2 linked regions of the Rhodovastum atsumiense genome follow. The protein of the gene in region 2 interacts with the protein of the main gene of each other region in a pairwise test. Links are inferred from orthologs where the notes say so. Each region holds a gene or a part of one and is shown on either strand. Other genes may lie near its edges.

Region 1 (3,771 bases), 2.9 Mb from region 2 along the record:
GCCGGCACTGCCGAAGCCGTTGAGCAGGCCGAAGGTGACGCCGCGGTTCCAGACCATGGTCAGGTTCAGCACCGGCAGCACCTCGAGGCTGCCCAGCTCTGGCAGGCGCAGGCCGTACAGGATCCACGCCTTGCTCGCCTGGTCGGCGAGCAGGATCACCAGGGCGGCGGCCATGCCCAGCCAGCGGAGGGCGGCCGGACTCACTCCGCGGCCGCCCGGCACACCAGCCCCGACTCCACCGCGTCGGCGCAGCGCCGGCACAGCGCCGGATGCTTCGGCTGCTGCCCGACTTCCGGCAGCACCCGCCAGCAGCGGGCGCATTTCTCGCCCTCGGCTGGGGCGAAGGCCACCGCCACGTCGGGAAGCTCGGGCAGGCGGAAGGCGCTCTCCGGGGCCGGGGCGGTGGTGAGCGTCAGGTCGGACACGATCGCCAGTTCCGCCCATTCCGCCGCCGTCAGCAGCGCCGCCTGCTCCGCGTTCAGGTGCAGCGCCGGTGCCGCCTGCAGCGAGGCCCCGATGGTGCCCTCGGCGCGGGCGCGTTCCAGCGCGCCGGTGACGACGCGGCGGATGTCGCGGATCCCGGCCCAGCGGGCGGCCAGCGCCTCGTCGCGCCAGCGGGCCGGGACCTCGAAGAAGTCCTGCAGGTGGACGCTGGTGTCCTCGCCGAAGCGGGCCACCCAGGCTTCCTCGGCGGTGAAGGCCAGCACCGGGGCGAGCCAGGTGGACAGGCAGCGGTGCAGGTGGTCGAGCACCGTCCGGGCGGCGCGCCGGCGGACCGTGTCCGGCCGGTCGCAGTACAGCGCGTCCTTGCGGATGTCGAAATAGAAGGCCGAGAGGTCGGTGGCGCAGAAGCTGTGGATCGCCGGGTAGACCCCGGTCCAGTCATGCGTGCGCACCGCTTCCCGCAGCCGCGCGTCAAGTTCGGTCAGCCGGTGCAGCACCCAGCGCTCCAGCTCCGGCATCTCGGCTTCCGGCAGGTGCTCGGCGGGGGTGAACCCGTCCAGGCTGCCCAGGATCCAGCGCAGCGTGTTGCGCAGGCGGCGGTACAGCTCGGCCTGCTGCTTCAGGATCTCCGGCCCGATGCGCAGATCCTCGGCGGTGTCGGACATCATCACCCACAGCCGCAGGATGTCGCTGCCGTACTTGTCCCAGACCTGTTGCGGCGCCACGACGTTGCCGAGCGACTTCGACATCTTGCGGCCCTGCTCGTCGAGCACGAAGCCATGCGTCAGCACCGCCTTGAACGGCGCCCGCCCGCGCGTGCCAACCGATTCCAGCAGCGAGGAATGGAACCAGCCGCGATGCTGGTCGGAGCCTTCCAGATAGAGGTCGGCCGGCCAGGGCAGCTTGCGCGCCTCCAGGGTGAAGGCATGGGTCGAGCCGGATTCGAACCACACGTCGACGATGTCGCGCACCTGTTCGTACTCGGCAGGGTCGCGGCCGGGGCCGAGGAAGCGTTCCGGTGGCGAGGCGTACCAGCTATCCGCCCCTTCCTCGCGGAAGGCGGCGACGATGCGGTCCACCACCGCCTGGTCGCGCAGCACCTGCCCGGTCTTCTTCTCGACGAAGACGGCGATCGGCACGCCCCAGGCACGCTGGCGGCTGATGCACCAGTCGGGGCGCGCGGCGACCATGGACGACAGGCGGGTACGGCCCTTTTCCGGCACGAAATGGGTCCCGGCGATCGCCGCCAGCGCCTTGGTGCGGATCTCGCCCGCGCCGTCCATGCGGATGAACCATTGCGGGGTGGCGCGGAAGATCAGCGGCTTCTTGGAACGCCAGGAATGCGGGTAGGGGTGGACGATGCTGCCGCGCGCGAGCAGCCCGCCGGCCTCGGTCATGGCGGCGCAGACCGGATCGGCGGCCTTGTAGACGTGCAGCCCGGCGAACAGCGGCACCCAGGCATTGAAGGTGCCGTCGTCGCCCACCGTTTCCGGCACCTCGATGCCATGGGTGCGGCCGAGCTCGAAATCCTCCTCGCCATGGCCCGGGGCGATGTGGACGAAGCCGGTGCCGGCGTCGGTAGTCACGAAATCGGCCGGGAAGACCGTTACGTCATGGTCGTAGCCGCGCCCGCGCAGCGGGTGGGCGCAGACCGTGCCGGCGATCGCCGCGCCTTTCAGCACGTGCAGCACGGTATGCGCCGTGATCCCGGTCGCCTCGCAGGTCTGTTCCACCAGCGGCTGTGCCAGCACCAGCACCTCGCCCGGGCGGGCGAGCGAGCCCTCCTTGACGCCATCGACGCGCAGCACCGCGTAGTCGAAGTCGGGGCCACAGGCGATGGCGCGGTTGCCCGGCATGGTCCAGGGGGTGGTGGTCCAGATCACCACCGCCGCCCCCGCCAGCTCCGGCACGGTCGGCGTCACCACCGGGAAGCGGACCCAGATGGTCGTGCTGGTATGGTCGTGGTACTCGATCTCGGCCTCGGCCAGCGCGGTCTTTTCCACCGGCGACCACATCACCGGCCGCAGGCCGCGGAACAGCTCCCCGTTCATCAGGAAGCGGCCGATCTCGGCGGCGATCGCGGCCTCGGAGGGGAAGTCCATGGTGGCGTAGCGGTGCGCCCAGTCGCCGAGCACGCCCAGGCGGCGGAATTCCTGCTCCTGCACCCCCATCCAGTGGGCGGCATAGGCGCGGCATTCGGCGCGCAGCTGCAGGATCGGCACCGCGTCCTTGTCCTGGCCCTTGGCGCGGTAGTTTTCCTCGATCTTCCACTCGATCGGCAGGCCGTGGCAGTCCCAGCCGGGGATGTACTCGGCATCGGCCCCGCCCATCTGGGCGGCGCGGTTGACCACGTCCTTGAGGATCTTGTTCAGCGCGGTGCCGATATGGATGTTGCCGTTGGCGTAGGGCGGCCCGTCATGCAGGATGAATTTCCTGCGCTCGCGGCTGGCCGCGCGCAGCCGCTCCCACAATCCCATCCGCTCCCAGCGCGCGAGCATCGCCGGTTCCTTCTTGGGCAGGTCGCCGCGCATCGGGAACGAGGTCGCGGGAAGGAAGACGGTGTCGCGGTAGTCCTGTTTTTCGGTCATGCCAGTCTTGGTCATGGGGATCTCGGGGGGATCTCGGGCGGCGAGGTCGCCGCATCGGACAGAGGAAGGGCGCGTCAGAACTATCCCGGACCGCTCAGGCGGCCGGGCCGGTAATTCGCGCGTGCGGTACCCCGTGCATCGGCCGACTATGGGGAGGGCGCGAGGACGCGGTCAAGCACGCGCCGCGCCTCTTCGGCATCGGCGACGATCTGCGCGCGCAGGGCGTCGAGCCCGGCGAATTTCTGTTCGCTGCGCAGGAAGCTCAGCAGCGCCACCTCGATTTCCAGGCCGTACAGGTCGCCGCTGAAGTCAAAGAGATGGGCTTCCAGCAGGCTTTCGGGGCGGTTGCTGAAGGTCGGGCGGCGGCCGATATTGGCCACCCCGCGCAACGTGCGCCCGTCCGGCAGCCTTGCGGTGACCGCATAGACGCCCCGCGCCGGCTCGATATGCCGCCCCAGCGCGACATTGGCGGTGGGGAAGCCGATGCCGCGCCCGCGCGCGTCGCCGTGCAGCACGATGCCGCGGATCGCCCAGGGGCGGCCGAGCTTGGCGGTGGCCCGCTCCGGGTAGCCGTCCTGCAGGGTGCGGCGGATGCGGGTGGAGGAGATCGGCCCGGCCTCGTCGCCGATCGGGGCGACCACGGTCAGGCCGATCCCCAGCGCCTCGGCACGCTCGGCGAGGAAGCCGATATCGCCGCCGCGGCGATGGCCGAAGGCGAAATCCGGCCCGCAGACCAGGT
Region 2 (3,671 bases):
ACGGAAGGAAACCTGTCGGCACGGCGCCCAGGGGCACGGCGACGGCGCTACTGCCGCGACTGCGACAGACACATCTGTCGCGATCGGACCACCAGGGTCACGCGTTCGGCCGCACGAAGACGATCCGCGTGGCGTCGCAGATGGGGCAGCGCCAGTCCTGCGGCAACGCCGTGAAGGCGGTGCCGGGCGGGACCCGTCGGTCGGGATCACCCTCGGTAGGATCGTAGACGTGCCAGCACACGCCACATTCCATCATGCCGTCAGGGGGAAAGCTCATGCGAAACAAGCCTCGGCCATCTCGAGCAGGCGGGTGGCGGACTCACGGAAATCCTCGGTGGCAGCCAGAACCGCTTCCGGCACATCGCCGATCTCCAATGTGTCCAGCACGACCACGCCGGCCGTGTTGAAATACTGCACGGACCACACGTGACGCAGCCCGGTCGCCACCACCCGGCAGGCGCCGTAGCCGCGCGAGAACAACATCACCGGTCCTTCCCCCAGCGATGCCTGCAGGAAGCCCATGTCGGCTTCCGTCATCGGCAACAGGGTGAAGTTGATGACATGGGGCGGTGCGCCTGGCTGGTGCCGGGCCGCATGGTCGCGGATCTCGGCCAGCACGGGCAGCACGTTCATCGTCCCTTCCGGCGGAACGCCGACCTCGAGCCCGGTCCGGGTCAGCAGCGCCGCCCGGCACACCGCCTCGGGGACGGCGGCGACCTCCAGGTAATCGGCGACGCAGCCGCCGCCCGGCCCCTGGAACCGCACACGCCACAGCCCGGCCAGCACAGATTCCTGCACCTGCGCCACGATGCCGTCAGGCAGCGCCGCCATGCCGGACACTTCGCCTTCGCCAAGCACTTCGCCGATCAGCGCCGTCTCGTCGGCGGAGAAGTCGGTCAGATCGAACAGACGACCCGCCATGGTTGAGGCGTGGGCTGCAAGCGCCTCGGCCAGTTGTGGCAACAGGGCAGCGACGCGCGGACAGCGCGCGGCGAGATCCTGCTGCCCGGCAGTGGCAAGAATGCTGCCGGCACCCGATGCGATGCGCCAGGGGCTGCGCGCCGCGATGTTCCCAATCGGCATGACCTCCGAACCTCCCGCTCCCCACTTGCTCCGGCCGGTGACCGATGCGGAATTGAAAAGCAAAATGACAGATCTGGCAAGAACATTGCCAGTCCCGGCCGGAACGGGACAGATCCTGTCCAACGCCCCCCTCATCGCCATGACGCGGGCCGGGGCGCGAAATCCGGTCAGGCGAAAGCCGGGATCACTTTGCCCCGGCGCGCAGGAACGGTGGCAATTCCGGCTCACGCCCGATCAGATCGGCGAAGAACGGCTCGAAATCGCGGCCATCGAGCGCGGCCTGCACCCCGTCCAGCGCGGCCTCGATCGATCGCGCCTCCGCCGCATCCAGCACCCGGACCGCAGTGTCGATATGCACCAGCAGGTGCATGCCCGGTGTGACGTCACCCACCAGCAGGGTCGACACCACGCGGCGCTCGCCGCGATGCTCGCAGACCGCGCTGCCGGCCTCGACGGCCAGCACCGTCATCGGTATCCCCAGGCACATCCGCGTCAGCCCGTCCCACGCCGCTCGTAGCCGGCGAAGTCGCAGTCATTCGCCAGCAGGCCGGGCGGCGCGGCGCGGCGCCGGTCCAGGGCCACTCCCCATTCCGCCAGCACCTGCCCGGCCGCTTGCAACGCCGGAGCGATGGCATCGCGCACCGGCGGCGTCAGCGGCGCCCCCCAGTTCTCGAGATCGACCGGCTGGCATCCCACCAGCGCCAGCCGCGAGGGGCAGCGCCCGGTGAACTCGGCAGCGCTCAGCACGTCCTGGAAGCCGGTCTGGTGCAGGCTCATTTTCTTCGCCCCGGTGAAGCGCGGCACCTCGGCGTCGCGCACCACGCGCAGCGTGCCGGGGGCCAGCCCGTAGTCAATGGCATCGAACACCAGCAGCGCGTCGGCCTCCTGCACGTGGTGCACCAGGTAGAGCCCCTGGGTGCCGCCATCCATCACCGTGACATGCGCGGGCACCTGCCAGGTGGCGTGGAAGGTTTCCACTGCGCGCACGCCGAACCCCTCGTCCGCCCAGAGGATGTTGCCGATGCCCAGCACCAGAACGCGTTGAGGCAGGTCCGGCATCAGTCGTCGCGATCGTCGCGGAACTGCCGCTCGCCCGAGATCATGGTGGCGATCATGGTCTGGCGCGACATGATCTCCTCACGGATGGCGGCATAGATGTGCAGGATGGCGAAGGTCACGATCACCCACATGCCCAGGTGATGCAGTGTGTGCACGTCCTGGCTGTTGGGGAGATAATCGAACACCCAGCCGAACGCCCACGCCTGCCAGGAATCGCGGCCGGTGCCTTCGGAATACAGCGCGAAGCCGGTGATGATCATGCCGATCGTGCCCAGGGTGATGACGAAGAACATCGAGATCTGCGCCAGCGGATTGTGCCCCAGGTATTTCTTCGGCTCCTTCACCAGGAACGTGTACCAGGCCAGTTCCCAGAACACGCCGCGCCACCAGCGCCGGTTCCAGACCGGCAGGTAGAAGATCTGGCGGGAATGGCGGTTGCCGAAGAAGGCCCAGACGATCCGCAGGATAAAGCCGATCGCCAGCACATAGCCCGCGGCGAAATGGGCGAAGCGGATATAGCCGAACAGGAAATGCGCGCTCGCCTCGCCGGGCAGCGTCGGCGGCGGCGAGCCGATCAGGTAGCCGGTGATCGCCAGCACCGTGATGGCGGCCGCGTTCACCCAGTGCCAGATCCGGATCGGCGCCTCGTAGACATAGACGGTCATCCGTCCCCAGATGACTTCCTCGGTCTGGTCGATGACGCCGCCGAACTCGTAGCGGCCCTTGCGTACCGTGTTGCTCATGTCGCGCCCCCCTTCATCGCACGGTGACCCGCGCCAGGTCCTGGCCATCGGGCGACATGACATGGGTGGAACAGGCCAGGCACGGATCGAAGGAATGCAGCGTGCGCAGGATCTCGAGCGGCTTCGCCGGATCGGCCATCGGCGTGTCCAGCAGCGCCGCCTCGAAGGCGCCGATCCGGCCGGCCGGATCGCGCGGCGAGCCGTTCCAGGTGGTCGGCACGATGCACTGGTAGTTCTCGATCCGGCCATCGGCGATGCGGATCCAGTGACCGAGCGCGCCGCGCGGTGCCTCGGTGAAGCCGACGCCGCGGGCGCGGGCGGGCCAGCTCTGTGGCTCCCACTTGTCGATATTGGCGGTGGCGAGGTCGCCGGCACGGATGTTCGCCACCAGCTTGTCCTGGAAATAGCGCAGCTCGCGCGCGGCCCACTGGCATTCGAGGCCACGCGCCGCGGTGCGCCCGAGCGTGGAGAACAGCGCCGCCACCGGCACGTCCAGCTCGCGCAGCAGCGCGTCCACCGGTTCCTTGAATTCGGGCTTCTTCTGCGCGTAGCCGATCAGGAAGCGGGCGAGCGGCCCCACTTCCATGGCATGGCCCTTCCAGCGCGGCGCCTTGATCCAGGAGTATTTGCCGGCTTCGTCCACCGCCTCGATATTGGTTCGGCTGCCCTTCGCGTTGGGGCCGAGCACGTAGTTGGGTTCGGTGACGCCCTCGAAGGGATGCAGCCCCTGCCCTTCGTCCGGGTACTTGTACCACGAATGAGTGACGAATTCCTGGATCTGCTGCG

Evidence for each region. The genes of interacting proteins can lie anywhere in the genome.
Region 1: the proteins of NBY65_RS25230 (region 2) and ileS interact in binary tests that used the Escherichia coli proteins (3 or more experiments, as listed by UniProt). The link is inferred for Rhodovastum atsumiense from one-to-one orthologs.

The regions. Positions count from the first base shown.
Region 1 is NZ_OW485601.1:2,674,763-2,678,533, forward strand. Bases 1-3,410 are described here. They hold ileS (isoleucine--tRNA ligase), read right to left. Parts: upstream 3,048-3,410; coding sequence 201-3,047; downstream 1-200. Other genes in these bases: lspA (signal peptidase II), read right to left, coding at 1-204; NBY65_RS12220 (bifunctional riboflavin kinase/FAD synthetase), read right to left, coding at 3,179-3,410. Outside these bases: more of NBY65_RS12220, read right to left, coding at 3,411-3,771. UniProt on the Escherichia coli protein: Catalyzes the attachment of isoleucine to tRNA(Ile). As IleRS can inadvertently accommodate and process structurally similar amino acids such as valine, to avoid such errors it has two additional distinct tRNA(Ile)-dependent editing activities.
Region 2 is NZ_OW485601.1:5,599,255-5,602,925, reverse strand. What follows is about bases 360-3,308. They hold NBY65_RS25230 (HyaD/HybD family hydrogenase maturation endopeptidase), read right to left. Parts: upstream 2,143-3,308; coding sequence 1,576-2,142; downstream 360-1,575. Other genes in these bases: NBY65_RS25220 (nickel-dependent hydrogenase large subunit), read right to left, coding at 2,899-3,308; cybH (Ni/Fe-hydrogenase, b-type cytochrome subunit), read right to left, coding at 2,142-2,885; NBY65_RS25235 (HypC/HybG/HupF family hydrogenase formation chaperone), read right to left, coding at 1,268-1,570; NBY65_RS25240 (hydrogenase expression/formation protein), read right to left, coding at 360-1,083. Also shown: NBY65_RS25245 (rubredoxin), read right to left, coding at 98-277; more of NBY65_RS25240, read right to left, coding at 274-359; more of NBY65_RS25220, read right to left, coding at 3,309-3,671.